Regions from separate parts of the Enterobacter cloacae subsp. cloacae ATCC 13047 genome, predicted to be linked through region 3. Evidence: predicted binding sites of a transcription regulator. Region 3 holds the regulator's gene; each other region holds the start of a gene.
What was found. The regulator PhoB, encoded in region 3, activates phosphate uptake and scavenging genes when phosphate is short. The targets are predictions, from matches to a motif close to CTGTCATAAAACTGNCNNAT.
Positions count from the first base shown of each region.

Region 1: glpT (glycerol-3-phosphate transporter) is a predicted target of PhoB. The motif match lies at 2,824-2,843, and genes of this name have one in related genera.
Region 2: kdgR (DNA-binding transcriptional regulator KdgR) is a predicted target of PhoB. The motif match lies at 2,262-2,281, and genes of this name have one in related genera.

Region 1 is NC_014121.1:3,621,789-3,626,817, forward strand. Features, by position in the region: gene ECL_RS17465 (LysR family transcriptional regulator) at 1-264, shown strand, start outside; gene glpQ (glycerophosphodiester phosphodiesterase) at 289-1,347, opposite strand; gene glpT (glycerol-3-phosphate transporter) at 1,359-2,711, opposite strand; gene glpA (anaerobic glycerol-3-phosphate dehydrogenase subunit A) at 2,968-4,596, shown strand; gene glpB (glycerol-3-phosphate dehydrogenase subunit GlpB) at 4,586-5,029, shown strand, end outside.
Region 2 is NC_014121.1:1,491,806-1,496,834, forward strand. Features, by position in the region: gene htpX (protease HtpX) at 1-770, shown strand, start outside; gene ECL_RS07235 (MFS transporter) at 821-2,194, opposite strand; gene kdgR (DNA-binding transcriptional regulator KdgR) at 2,373-3,164, shown strand; gene ECL_RS07245 (YobH family protein) at 3,231-3,470, opposite strand; gene mgrB (PhoP/PhoQ regulatory lipoprotein MgrB) at 3,630-3,773, shown strand; gene ECL_RS07255 (YebO family protein) at 3,848-4,138, shown strand; gene ECL_RS07260 (MBL fold metallo-hydrolase) at 4,162-5,029, shown strand, end outside.
Region 3 is NC_014121.1:1,185,115-1,190,143, reverse strand. Features, by position in the region: gene phoR (phosphate regulon sensor histidine kinase PhoR) at 1-1,083, opposite strand, end outside; gene phoB (phosphate response regulator transcription factor PhoB) at 1,105-1,794, opposite strand; gene sbcD (exonuclease subunit SbcD) at 1,982-3,187, shown strand; gene sbcC (exonuclease subunit SbcC) at 3,184-5,029, shown strand, end outside.

The DNA of each region.
Region 1 (5,029 bases), 2.4 Mb from region 3:
TTCAGCCTGCTGGAAGCCGCCAAAGCAGGACTTGGGATTGTGGTCATGCCGTTATTTTTAGGTGCTGATGCGATATTGCGCGGAGAACTGAATATCATTTTACCCGGCTGGCAACCGGATGGTGGCAACATTGTGGCCCTGTATCGCCAGACGCGTCGCGCCTCGCCGGTGATCCAGGCGCTGGTCAACCTGGTCGCAGAACAGCTAGGGCCAGAGCCAGAATGGGAAAAAAAGCTAAGGCTGGCCGGCCTACTGCCCGAATAAAAAAGGGCCTTACGGCCCCTTGTATTACTTGTTATGCAGGAATGAAACTGCTTTATCCGGGAAATCCGTAAACAACCCGTCTACGTCCGCCTGCTTATACAACACCTCGTAAAGCTGATTCACGTCCGTGGCGTACGGCGGTAACTGGTCTGCGCGCACCGTATACGGATGCACCTGCATCTTGCTGGCGTGTGCCTCTTTTACCATCGCCGTCAGCTTCACGTGGCCCGGGGTTGAACCTTCCGCCACCAGCATGTGGTAATCCGGCCCGATCCCGTCGGCGTACTGCGCGATCTGCTTCATGGCGCCCGGTTTGAACATCCAGTCGTAGTTATAGTTTACCCACTTGCCGTCTGCCTGCTTCTCCTGGGTTTCGTTCCAGTCGGTATAGGCAATCAGCTGGACCAGATTGAGATCCATCCCCATCTTAGGCTCCAGCTCGGTTTTGATGCGCTTCAGTTCTGCGGCGTCAAAACACTGGAGATAAACTTTGTCCTTCTTGCTGGTGTAGCCGTATTGCTTCAGCACCTCCAGCGTCTTCGCGGCAATATCCTTCCCTTCCTGGTGATGGAACCACGGGGCTTTAATTTCCGGATAGATACCGATATTTTTGCCTGTCGAGTGGTTCAGCCCCTGAACAAACTCAATCTCTTCCTGGAAGGTATGGATACGGAAGTCAGATTTGCCCATTGGGAAACGTCCCGGATAAACCTGCACCTTCTTGCCGTTTTCAATCTCGAAGCCTTCGGTAAACTTCAGAGAGCGGATTTCATCCAGAGTAAAATCGATGGCGTAAAAACGACCATCTTTACGGGCGCGGTCCGGGAAACGCTCCGCCACATCGGTCACGCGATCAAGATAGTGGTCATGCAGGACGACCAGCTGGTCGTCCTTTGTCATCACCAGATCCTGCTCAAGATAATCGGCCCCCTGCGCGTAGGCCATCGCCTTCGCCGGCAGCGTATGCTCCGGCAGATAGCCGCTTGCGCCGCGATGGGCAATAACGATTTTATCCGCCGCCAGTGCGGAGCCGGTCATCAGGCCCGCCAGCAGCAGACCGGTCGCTAATTGAGTTAATTTCATGGCAATGCTCCTTATTGACGACGCGCCAGCACGTCCGCGTGGTGACGTTTTTCACCGATCATCACAACAATCAGCAGCAGTACCGCCAGCACGCTGCCGCCGATCATCACCATAAAGCCGCCGTCCCAGCCGAAGAAGTCAACGGTATAGCCCACGATGGCGCTCGCCGCGACCGAACCGCCCAGGTAGCCAAACAGACCGGTAAAGCCTGCCGCCGTACCGGCTGCTTTTTTCGGTGCCAGTTCCAGCGCATGCAGACCGATCAACATAACAGGACCATAAATCAGGAAGCCGATGACGATCATACAGGTCATATCCACGCCCGGGTTGCCCGGCGGGTTGAGCCAGTAGACGACGGTGGCAATGGTCACGAGCGTCATAAAGAAGACGCCCGTTGCGCCACGGTTGCCCTTAAATACTTTGTCCGACATCCAGCCGCAAATCAGCGTCCCCGGGATCCCCGCGTATTCGTACAGGAAGTAGGCCCAGGAGGATTTATCCAGCGCGAAATGCTTCACCTCTTTCAGGTAGGTCGGTGACCAGTCGAGGATGCCGTAACGCAGCAGGTAAACAAACACGTTCGCAACCGCGATGTACCACAGCAGTTTGTTCGGCAACACGTACTTCATGAAGATCTGCTTTGCCGTCAGCTCTTCTTCGTGCTTCTCGCTGTAATCATCTGGATAGTCGTTTTTGTACTCCTCAATCGGCGGCAGGCCGCAGGACTGCGGTGTATCGCGCATCAGCGCAAAGGCGATAATCGCCACCAGAATGGCGCCAAAGGCAGGCATATAGAGCGCAGCGTGCCAGTCGTTGAACCAGGCCATCCCCAGCAGGAACAGCAGAGGCGGAATGCCGCCACCCACGTTATGCGCGCAGTTCCACACCGACACGATGCCGCCACGCTCCTTTTGCGACCACCAGTGCACCATGGTACGCCCGCATGGCGGCCATCCCATCCCCTGGAACCAGCCGCACAGGAACAACAGCACAAACATAATGGCGATGCTGGACGTTGCCCATGGCACAAAGCCCATAAACAGCATCACCGCCGCCGCCAGGATCAGACCGGCTGGCAGGAACACGCGCGGATTCGAGCGATCCGACACCGATCCCATGATGAATTTCGAAAAGCCGTAGGCGATGGAGATCCCCGACAGCGCGAACCCGAGATCGCCACGCGAAAAGCCCTGCTCAACCAGATAAGGCATGGCGAGGGCAAAGTTTTTACGCACAAGGTAATACGCCGCATACCCGAAGAAGATCCCCAGGAAGATTTGCCAGCGCAGGCGGCGGTAAAGCGGATCTATTTCTGCCTCAGGCAGACGCGCCCGGTGCGGCGCAGGTTTAAAGATACTGAGCATGACAGCCTCCGTGGCCATGTATTGAATTTACAGGGGTTTAACTGCCCCAAACTCCAGCAAGGCGGGGATGTTAAGAAATCACGGTGATTGTTACTGTGAATCAACGCACAAATTGTTACAGAAATATGACAACATGCGCAAAAAAAGCGCATGGAATCACGTTTAACTTTCGAATTTCGCTCGTTTGTGTTCGAAATCAAACAAACCACAGTTTTCATGTGGCTAAATGATAAAAAACGAACACAGAGGGATGACAATGACAATTCACGATCCACGCTACAGCGATGTGATTATCATTGGCGGGGGCGCGACCGGCGCTGGCATCGCACGCGACTGTGCGCTCAGAGGGCTGAGCGTCACGCTCCTGGAGCGCCATGATATTGCGACCGGCGCTACCGGACGCAATCATGGCCTGCTGCACAGCGGCGCCCGCTACGCCGTTACCGACGGCGAATCGGCACGCGAATGTATCGCCGAAAATCAGATCCTGCGACGTATCGCCCGCCACTGTATTGAACCGACCGACGGCCTGTTTATTACGCTTCCCGAAGACGATCTCGCCTTTCAGTCAACTTTCATTACCGCCTGCCAGGCCGCGGGAATTCAGGCGCAAGCCATTGACCCAGCCCTTGCACGCCGCATCGAACCTTCGGTTAATCCGGCACTGACGGGTGCAGTAAAAGTCCCGGACGGCACCGTAGATCCGTTTCGTCTGACGGCGGCCAACATGCTGGACGCCCGCGAGCACAGCGCGCGGATCCTGACCGGCCATCAGGTCACCGGGCTTATCCGTGAGGGGCATCGCATCGTGGGCGTGCGGGTCCTGGATACGCAGTACAACGAACACAGCGAGCTGTATGCCGCTGTGGTGGTCAACGCGGCGGGGATCTGGGGGCAACGCATCGCAGAATACGCCGATTTATCTGTGCGCATGTTCCCGGCCAAAGGCTCGCTGCTGATCCTTGACCACCGCATTAATAACCATGTCATCAACCGCTGCCGTAAACCGTCTGACGCAGACATCCTTGTCCCCGGCGATACCATTTCGTTAATCGGGACCACCTCCACCCACGTTGACTACAGCGAGATTGACTACAATCGGGTCACCGCAGAAGAGGTCGACATCCTGCTGCGCGAAGGAGAAAAACTGGCGCCGGTGATGGCCCAGACCCGCATCCTGCGCGCCTACGCGGGTGTGCGTCCGCTTGTCGCCAGCGATAACGACCCGAGCGGACGCAATGTCAGCCGTGGCATTGTGCTGCTTGACCATGCCGCGCGCGACGGGCTGGACGGCTTCATCACCATCACCGGCGGTAAATTGATGACCTACCGCCTGATGGCCGAATGGGCGACGGATGCTGTCTGCCGCAAACTGGGCAATAGCGAACCGTGCGTGACCGCAGAACAGCCCCTGCCCGGCTCGCGCCAGTCCACCGAGAAAACGCTGCAAAAAATTATCTCCCTGCCTGCCCCGCTGCGTGGTTCGGCTGTCTATCGCCATGGCGACAGAACACCGGTCTGGCTGGGTGAAGGACGGCTGAGCCGCAGTCTGGTATGCGAGTGCGAGGCCGTTACCGCCGGGGAAGTGCAATACGCGGTGGAGAATCTGACGGTGAATAGCCTGCTCGATCTCCGCCGCCGCACCCGTGTCGGGATGGGCACCTGTCAGGGGGAGCTGTGTGCCTGCCGTGCCGCCGGGCTGCTGCAGCGTTTTCATACCACCACCGCCACCCAGTCGCTCGATCAGCTCAGCGATTTTCTGAACGAGCGCTGGAAAGGCATTCAGCCTGTCGCCTGGGGCGATGCCCTGCGTGAAAGCGAATTTACCCGCTGGGTGTACCAGGGGCTTTGCGGTCTTGAGAAGGAGCAACGCGATGAAATTTGATACGGTGATCGTCGGCGGCGGGCTGGCGGGTCTGCTCTGTGGCATCAAACTCACGAAGCAGGGACTGCGCTGCGCCATTATCACCCGGGGCCAGAGCGCCCTGCACTTCTCGTCGGGCTCGCTGGATCTGGTGGACGAAACGTACCGCGAAAAACTGCCGGCAGAGCATCCTTATCACCTGACTGGCGCGCAGCACATTGACCGCTTTGCCCTGGAAACCGAAGCGCTGCTGGCTGATTGCGGCGCACGTATGCAGGGGAGCGCCAGGCAAAATCACGCGCGCGTCACGCCGCTTGGCACCCTGCGTTCCGCCTGGCTCAGCCCGGAGGAGGTGCCCGTTGCTCCGTTCAAGGCCACGCGCGTGCGGGTGGTGGGCATTAGCGGTTTTCTGGATTTTCAGCCCCATCTGGCAGCGGCCTCGCTCAGTCGCCAG
Region 2 (5,029 bases), 310 kb from region 3:
TGGCGCTGCTGTTTGGTTTTGGTGGCTCTTTTATTTCACTTCTGATGTCGAAGTGGATGGCGCTGAAATCGGTAGGTGGTGAGGTCATTGAACAGCCGCGCAACGATATGGAGCAGTGGCTGATGAATACGGTGGCGCAGCAAGCTAAGCAGGCGGGGATCGCCATGCCGCAGGTTGCCATTTACCATGCGCCGGACATCAATGCCTTTGCTACGGGTGCCCGTCGCGATGCGTCGCTGGTTGCCGTAAGTACCGGGCTGCTGCAGAACATGAGCCGTGACGAAGCCGAAGCGGTTATCGCGCACGAGATCAGCCATATTGCGAACGGTGACATGGTAACCATGACGCTGATTCAGGGCGTGGTGAACACCTTTGTGATCTTTATTTCCCGTATTCTGGCGCAGATCGCCGCTGGCTTTATGGGTGGAAACCGCGATGAAGGTGAAGAGAGCAACGGTAACCCGCTGATCTACTTCGCGGTATCAATGGTTCTGGAACTGGTGTTCGGCATTCTGGCCAGCATCATCACCATGTGGTTCTCCCGTCACCGTGAATTCCATGCGGATGCCGGCTCTGCGAAACTGGTTGGTCGTGAGAAGATGATTGCTGCCCTGCAGCGTCTGAAAACCAGCTACGAGCCGCAGGAAGCTAACAGCATGATGGCATTCTGCATCAACGGTAAATCAAAATCGTTGAGCGAGCTGTTTATGTCTCACCCGCCACTGGATAAACGCATTGAAGCGCTGCGCAGTGGGGAATACCTGAAGTAATGCTGAAGATGCAGTCTGAGCCGGGCGGAGGTAACTCCGCCCGGCTTTTTTTATGCCTGTACGCTGGGCTGCGTGACGCGCAGGCCGCTGACGATCGCGGCAAGGGTGGCAAGTGCACCTGCGGTGAGGAGCGCAAGGTGATTACCATTCTGCCCGGCGAGGTTGAACATCAGGGCGACCAGTGCCGCACCGGTGCTTTGCCCCAGCAGGCGCGCGGTACCCAACATGCCACTGGCTCCTCCACTTCGGTGGCGCGGTGCGGAGGTGATAATGGTGTGGTTGTTCGGCGACTGGAACAGGCCAAAACCGGCACCGCAGAGGATCATACGCCAGATAATATCCAGATCCGTAGGTTGCGAGGGAAGCAGCGCCAGCGCAAACAGACCCGCCGCCATGACTGCCAGCCCCAGCGCGCCCAGTAATCCGGCATGCACGCGCTCTATGAGATAACCTGCCAGCGGTGCCATCACCATCGTTGCCAGCGGCCATGGGGTCAGCAGCAGTCCAGTCTCCACTTCCGAACGTCCTATTACGCTCTGCAGGAAAAAGGGCAGAGAGACGAGGGCGAGCATCTGGGCGCAGAACGAACAGATGGAGGTGCATATTGAGAGCGAAAAAAGCGGAATACGCAGCAGATCCACCGGCAGTAACGGCACAGGTAAAGCGAGCTGGCGGCGAACAAAGAAGTAGCCAATGATCAGCAGAGCAGCAACCTCTGCGACGGTCAGCAGGAGTGATTGACCCTGCGCAAAGCCGCTCAGGGCCGTAATCAACAGGCCAAAGGTCAGCGCATTCATCACCGCACTGGCGATATCAAAACGAGGCATGGTGCTTTTGGGGCCGTTCCCCGGCAGATAGCGCAGGGCAAAGAAAATGGCCACCATACCCAGCGGCACATTGATGGCGAACAACCATTGCCATGAGGCGACAGACAGTATAGCCGCCGCAATGGTGGGCCCGGCGGCCGAGGATACCGCCACAATAAAGGAGTTTATTCCCATTCCGCGCCCTAAATGGCGCTGAGGATAAATTAAGCGAATCAACGCGGTATTAACGCTCATCAACGCCGCGCCGCCAAAACCCTGCGCAATGCGGGCCAGCGTCAGCATATGCAGCGAATCAGAGAGGGCGCAGAACAGTGAGGTTAAGGTAAACACAGCCAGACCGCACTGATACACCCGCCGGTAGCCGAACATATCACCCAGAAACGAGAACGAGAGCAGTGAGATCACGATCGCTATCTGATAAGCGTTAACAATCCAGATTGAGCTGGCGGGTGAGGCATGCAGATCGCTGGCAATGGTGGGCAGGGCAACATTGGCAATCGCGCCGTCGAGCACGGCCATTGAAATACCGATGATAATCGTAGCGATAGCGCCATACCGCTGGGGTAAAGGCAGACCATCGGACAGTTTTTTTTCCATGTGGGATGAATAGCTCAGTGTGAAATTATTCTCAGGGTAACTATTTTAGCACTGTTACAACCGCTTTATGTCGCAGATTTGTAACGAAGTAAACGCGGATTGATTGCAGCAGGCATGACGGGAATTTATAATAAAAACCGGTTCTGATTTTTATAAAACACTCTCTATGAGGTGATGAATGGCAATTGCAGATTTGGATAAACAACCCGATTCTGTTTCTTCCGTGCTGAAGGTGTTTGGCATCCTGCAGGCGCTCGGAGAAGAGCGTGAAATTGGTATTACAGAATTGTCGCAGCGTGTGATGATGTCGAAAAGCACCGTTTATCGCTTTTTGCAAACCATGAAGTCACTGGGGTATGTCGCGCAGGAAGGCGAGTCTGAAAAATATTCTCTGACGCTGAAACTGTTCGAATTAGGTGCCCGTGCGCTGCAAAACGTTGACCTGGTGCGTAGTGCAGATATCCAGATGCGTGAGCTCTCTCGTCTGACCAAAGAAACCATTCACCTGGGTGCTCTGGATGAAGACAGCATTGTTTACATCCATAAAATTGACTCAATGTATAACCTGCGCATGTACTCTCGCATCGGGCGTCGCAATCCGTTATACAGCACGGCTATCGGCAAAGTTCTGCTGGCCTGGCGTGACCGTGAAGAAGTGAAGCAGATTCTGGATGGGGTGGAGTACAAACGCAGTACCCAGCGTACCATCACCAGTACGGACGAACTGCTGACGGTGCTTGATAAGGTACGTGAGCAGGGTTATGGCGAAGATAACGAAGAGCAGGAAGAAGGGCTGCGCTGCATTGGTGTGCCGGTATTTGACCGCTTTGGTGTGGTGATTGCGGGCTTGAGTATCTCCTTCCCGACGCTGCGCTTCTCAGAAGAGCGTCTGCATGAGTATGTTGCTATTCTTCATACCGCCGCGCGTAAGATTTCTGAGCAGATGGGCTATAACGCGTATCCGTTTTAACCCCTCTCAGCATAAAAAACGCCGCAGACATTGCGGCGTTTTTTTATCGGTCGTAAAAAAGGGTAATTAACCGTTATCAATGACGACAGAAGTTTTACGCAGGACCGGGCAGTTGGTTAAACCGATGATCCCGCTATCAGAATGCAGGTACTGGGCGGTGCTCATTCCCTGGGCAGTCAGGTATTTACACTGGATACCTAATCCAGCTGCGTTTTCGGTGCTCCCCACAAGCACGCCATATCCGGTTAATAAAAGGCCAATCCATACTACGGCCAGTGCAATAATTGTTCGAATGATTAAATGCATCATTGCCTCTTTATCTTTGTTGTCATGCCTCAAGACTAAACGGTTTACTCTATGAAACAAGTGCATAATTCTGAAAAGGGCTTACAGGCGTTACAGTTAGTCCTTGTTTAAGATAACCGTGATAACCTGTATGCAACAGGTGTTAAGACGGAGTGTGGAGTGAAAAAAATACGCTGGGTAATTCTGGTTATCGTGCTGATTGCATGCGTGGTGTTGTGGACGCAGACGATCAATGTGATGTGCGATCAGGATGTACAGTTTTTTAGCGGCGTTTGCGCAATCAATAAGTTTATTCCGTGGTAACAGGCATTTTTTCTTAAGGTGATTTCCTTCCTTCGCGCCAGTGGTAAAATGCGTGTTTTTATTGAGGTGGTGAAATGGGTGAGTTACTGAGTTCAGGGCTGCTGAATATGGCATCCCTGTTGGTTTCTGTCGTTGTTTTGCTGGTGGGACTTGTCATCTGGTTTTTCGTGAACCGTGCGAGCTCCCGGACGAACGAGCAGATCGAACTGCTGGAAGCGCTGCTCGATCAGCAAAAGCGTCAGAATGCGCTGTTACGCCGTCTGTGTGAGGCTAACGAACCGGAAGAGAAAGAAACGGCGAAAGAAGCTGCTGCGGAAGAGAGCGACGACAAAGACGACTTCATCCGTCTGGTGGCAGAGCGTTAATCTTTCTGACCTGGGAGGTGGTTGTGGTCTGGAAAAATCCCTGGTATGACGCCTCCCTGAAGCATCACACGCCGAACGGTTTTCAGAATACCTGTCCCGTTGGGCATCAGCCCGGCGACCTTGAGCGCTGGCGTAAAGCGCGTAAAGAAGCCGGTTTGCCCAAACCTCCTGCGCTCGGTTATGACGACTTTATCCGCCAGTGGTGGCAGCCTGTGTCGCTTAATCAACCTCATGAAGATGGGGTATGGTGGCTGGGGCATGCGAGTATGCTGCTGCAAATGGACGGCAATACTCTTCTCACCGACCCGGTGTTTTCCCGACGCGCCTCTCCCGTACCGTTCCTGGGCCCCCTGCGCAGAACGCCTCCCGCTCTCTCTGTGGAACAACTCACGCAGCTTGATGCAGTGGTTATCTCTCACAATCATTACGATCACCTTGATGACGCGACCATTCGCCGTATCCTGAAGCGCTTTCCCGACGTCAGTTTCTTCGTGCCGTTAGGACTTGCACAGTGGTTTCGCCGCCGGGGAGCAAGGCGCATCGTTGAACTCGACTGGTGGCAGAGTATCACCTGGCAGGGGATAACCCTGACCGCCGTTCCGGCACAGCACTGGAGCATGCGAACATTCTGGAACCGCAATCGCTCTCTGTGGTGTGGCTGGGTCTTTGAGGGGCGACACCGCCGTTTCTGGTTTAGCGGCGATACGGGCTACTCTCCGGAGCTGCTTTTGATCCCGGAACGATTGGGCAAAATCGACGCCGCCGCGTTGCCCATTGGCGCCTATGCACCAAGATGGTTCATGGCGGTACACCATATGGATCCGCAATCTGCCGTCGCATTGTGGCAGCAGCTGGGAAGTCCCTTAGCTTTTCCCATTCACTGGGGCGTGT
Region 3 (5,029 bases):
AATGCCCGGCCCGTTATCCTCGACGCTAAACTCGGCCCCCGTTGGTGTCTGCTGCCAGCGCACCATAATATCCGTTCCTTCTGGGGTATGATTAACCGCGTTATAGACCAGGTTAGAGATAGCACTCCGCAGTTCATCCTCGCTCCCGAGCACCTTCAGACTGTTATCGACGTCAAAGGTCAGATGATGTTTTTTATGGCTTAAGGTTTGCGCTTCGCGCTTCACTACCCGCAGCATCATCGGTACGTCGATAGTGTCATTTAAGGCAAGCGTCGGAGCCGCCTCAATCTTCGACAGCGTCAGCAGCTGTTTCACCAGCCCTTCCATACGGTGCGTCTGCTCGCGCATGGTATGCAGCGCCTTCTCACGCGGCGCACCTTCAAGCGTCTGCTCCTGCATCATCTCCAGATAGCCCTGCAGCACCGTCAGCGGCGTGCGCAGCTCGTGGCTCACGTTGGCGAAGAAGTTGCGTCGTGCCCCTTCCAGCTGGTGCATCTGGGTGACGTCACGCGCTACCATCAGCCATTGCCGATCGCTGTAGGGCATCACACGTATTTCAAGATGACGGCCATTGTTGAGCTTCAGATTGTGCGGACGCGTGAAATCACGTTTTTTCAGATACTGCGTGAACTCCGGATAACGCAGAAGGTTGAGGATGTTCTGGCCATTATCGTCCGGCCAGCGCAGGCCCAGCAGCTGTTGGGCGAGACCGTTACACCAGAAGATTGTCCCCTCTTCCGTGGTCAGAATCACCGCATCCGGCAGCGATTCCGCACCGCTGCGAAAGCGTTTAATCAGGCTTCCCAGCTCGCGACGGCGCTTTTTATTACGCATCTGCATCTGGTGCAGGCCGTAAAGCAGCGGCTCCCAGCTCCCGCTTCCTGGGGGAGGCGTCATACTTCTGTCAACCCACAACCACCAGGAGAGGCGCAGTAAGTTCCAGAAATGCCAGATCAGCAGCCCGGTCACAGACGCCAGCAGAAACCACGGCAGGTATCCAAGAAAGGCCCCCAAAATGAAGGCCGGAATACAACATAAGATCAGTTCAAAGACGAGCCTTTTCCATGACAGACGTTCCAGCACGCGTCACACTCCTGTCATTGTTCAGAAACGGGTAGAAAAACGATAACCCGTGCCGCGGACCGTCTGTACCATGCGATCGTGGCCGCTCAGTTCCAGCGCTTTACGCAGGCGGCGGATATGTACGTCAACCGTCCGGTCTTCGACATACACGTTAGTTCCCCAGACGTTATTCAGCAACTGTTCGCGGCTGTAAACACGCTCCGGGTGAGTCATAAAGAAATGCAGGAGTTTGAATTCGGTAGGCCCCATGTCGAGGGGATTTTCGCCCGTCATAACACGGTGCGAGGTGGGATCAAGGCTCAGGCCCTGCATCTCAATGACCTCTTCCACCGCCATCGGTGAAATACGGCGCATCACAGCTTTAATACGGGCAACCAGCTCTTTCGGTGAGAAGGGTTTGGTAATGTAATCATCCGCGCCGGTCTCAAGGCCGCGCACGCGATCTTCCTCTTCACCGCGCGCGGTAAGCATGACAACGGGGATATCGCGGGTCATCGCTTCACGCTTGAGGTGTTTGATAAACTGCAGTCCGGAGCCGCCAGGCAACATCCAGTCAAGCAGGATCAGATCGGGCCAGGGTTCATTCAGCTGGTTCACCGCGCTGTCATAATCTTCCGCTTCAACCGGCTGGAAGCCATTTTGTTCGAGCACGAAGCACACCATTTCACGAATTGGAGCTTCATCTTCTACGACCAGAATACGTCTCGCCATACTTTGCCCTGTCTTATCTTATTTAAGTTACAAGTTTGTAATGCGGCGTCATTATGCGTCAGATTTATGACAGATTTATGAAAAACAGTACCACGTAAAATGGCAAACTGTTGTTTTATTACAGCGGTTATTTTCCAGCTTCTGAAAGTTTATAATCCCCATTCCCTTTTTTTGCCACGGATTCGCTATGCGCATATTACACACCTCGGACTGGCATCTGGGTCAAAACTTTTACAGCAAAAGCCGGGCAGCGGAGCATGAAGCGTTCCTGAACTGGCTGCTGGACACGGCCCGATCGCACGAGGTGGACGCGATTATTGTTGCGGGTGACATTTTCGATACCGGTTCGCCGCCAAGCTATGCGCGTGAGCTCTACAACCGCTTCGTGGTAAATCTGCAACAAACCGGCTGTCATCTGGTGATTGTCGCCGGTAACCACGACTCCGTCGCAACGCTGAATGAATCCCGCGATATCCTGGCCTTCCTTAACACGACCGTGGTAGCCAGCGCCGGTCATGCTCCGCAGATCCTGAAAAAACGTGACGGTACACCGGGAGCGGTGCTGTGTCCGGTGCCCTTCCTGCGCCCACGCGATATCGTGCAAAGCCAGGCGGGGATGTCCGGCGGGGAAAAGCAGCAGCATCTGTTGCAGAGCATCACGGACTATTATCACCAGCAACATACGGATGCCTGCGCCCTGCGCGGCGAACAGGCCATTCCGGTGATTGCCACCGGGCATCTTACTACCGTCGGCGCCAGTAAAAGTGACGCGGTGCGTGACATCTATATTGGTACGCTGGACGCCTTCCCGGCGCAAAATTTCCCGCCAGCGGATTATATCGCGCTCGGGCATATTCACCGGGCGCAGGTCATCGGCGGCTGCGAGCACATTCGCTACTGCGGCTCGCCCATTGCGCTCAGTTTTGATGAGACCGGCAAAGCCAAATGTGTGCACCTGGTGAGTTTTAATGAGGGCAAACTCAGTGCCGTGGAGTCGCTGGAGGTCCCCGTCACCCAACCGCTGGCGGTGCTGAAGGGCGATCTGGCGGCGATTACCGCTCAGCTGGAGCAGTGGCGCGGTGTCGAGCAAAATCCGCCCATCTGGCTGGATATTGAAATCACGACCGACGGCTACCTGCATGATATGCAGCGTAAAATTCAGGCATTGACGGAAGATCTGCCCGTCGAGGTCTTACTGGTTCGCCGCAGCCGCGAACAGCGCGAGAAAATTCTGCTGGGTGCACAGCGTGAAACGCTCAGCGAACTGAGGGTGGAAGAGGTATTTGAACGCCGACTGTCGCAGGAAGAGATTGACGACACCACGCGCGCAAGGCTTAACGAGCTGTTCCTTCATACCCTGCACGCGCTCAGCGATGAGGAAGAAAACGCATGAAAATTCTGAGCCTGCGTCTGAAAAACCTCAACTCCCTTAAGGGCGAGTGGAAAATTGACTTTACCGCCGAGCCGTTTGCCAGCAACGGGCTGTTCGCCATTACCGGCGCGACCGGTGCCGGGAAAACGACCCTGCTCGACGCCATCTGTCTGGCCCTTTACCACGAAACACCGCGTCTGCAAAAAGTCTCCCAGGCACAAAACGACCTGATGACCCGCGATACCGCCGAGTGTCTGGCCGAGGTGGAGTTTGAGGTAAAAGGCATAGCGTATCGTGCGTTCTGGAGCCAGAACCGCGCGCGCAATCAACCAGACGGAAACCTGCAGGCACCGCGCGTCGAACTGGCGCGTTGTGAAGACGGTAAAATTCTGGCCGATAAAGTGACGGACAAACTGGAGCAAACCGCCGCGCTCACCGGGCTGGATTATAGCCGTTTTACCCGTTCAATGTTGCTCTCCCAGGGGCAGTTTGCCGCCTTCCTCAACGCTAAACCGGGCGATCGCGCCGAACTGCTGGAAGAGCTGACCGGCACCGAGATCTACGGTCAGATCTCAGCGATGGTGTTCGAGAAACATAAGGCCGCCCGTAACGCGCTTGAGATGTGCGAGGCGCAGGCCGCAGGCGTGGTGTTACTGAGCGAAGCGCAACAGCAGCAGTTACAGCAGAGTTTGCAGGCACTTACTGACGAAGAGAAAACCCTGCTGACTCAGCAGCAGAACCAACAGCGCGATTTTCAGTGGCTGACGCGCAACGACGAGCTAATTCGCGAGCAGCAGCGGGTCATGCTCCTGCAACAGCAGGCGCAGCAGGCGCTGACCGACGCCGCGCCTGAGCTGGCCAAGCTCCAGCTTGCGCAGCCCGCCGCCCAGCTTCGCCCCCTGTGGGATAGCCAGCAAGAACAAACCACGCGCCTCGCGCAGACAAAGCAGCGCATTGTCGAAGTAAATACTCGCTTACAGGCCAAAGCCGCGCAGCGCTCACGCATCCGTCATACGGCGCTGCGTACCCATGCGCAATTGCAGAGTGACCTTACGATCCAGGCCACATGGCTGGCGGAGCATGAACGTTACCGCGTGTGGGGCCAGGAGATTGCTGGCTGGCGCGCCCATTTTGCGCAGTTGAACCGCGATAAACATCAGATTGCCACGCTTGCAGCCCGTATTGCTGAATTACGTCAGAAGCTCGCCGGGATGCCGGAAAACCCCCTGACGCTGACGGCGGATGACGTGGCAGCGGCAATGGAGCAACAGTCCCGGTCACGCCCTTTACGCCAGCGCCTGACCTCGCTTCATGCCCGCTATCAGCCGCTGCAAAAACGGCTGCAAGAGAACGCGGATACCCGGCAAAAAGCGCAGTCCGAGCAGGTAAAACTCAATGAAACGCTGACGCTGCGCCGCCAGCAGTACAAAGAAAAAAACCAGCACTATGTCGATTTGAAAGCATTGTGTGAAAGCGAAGCGACGATCAAAAAGCTGGAAAGCTATCGCTCGCAGCTTGAGGCCGGAAAACCCTGCCCACTGTGCGGCTCCAGTGAACATCCCGCCATTGAGACGTATCAGGCGCTTGAACTCACCGATAACCAGCGACGCCGGGACGCGCTGGAAAAAGAGGTTGCCGCGCTTAAAGAGGAGGGTCTGCTGGTGCTGGGACAGGTCAATGCCCTGACACAGCAGATCCAGCGAGCAACAGACGAAGCGCAGACGCTCTCTCAGGAAGAGCAAGCACTCACTAAAGAGTGGCAGGAGGTCTGTGCAGACCTGAATATCTCGTTGAATATTCAGGAAGATATCGCCCCATGGATGAACGAACAGGAACAGTACGAACGTCAGCTCTATCAGCTCA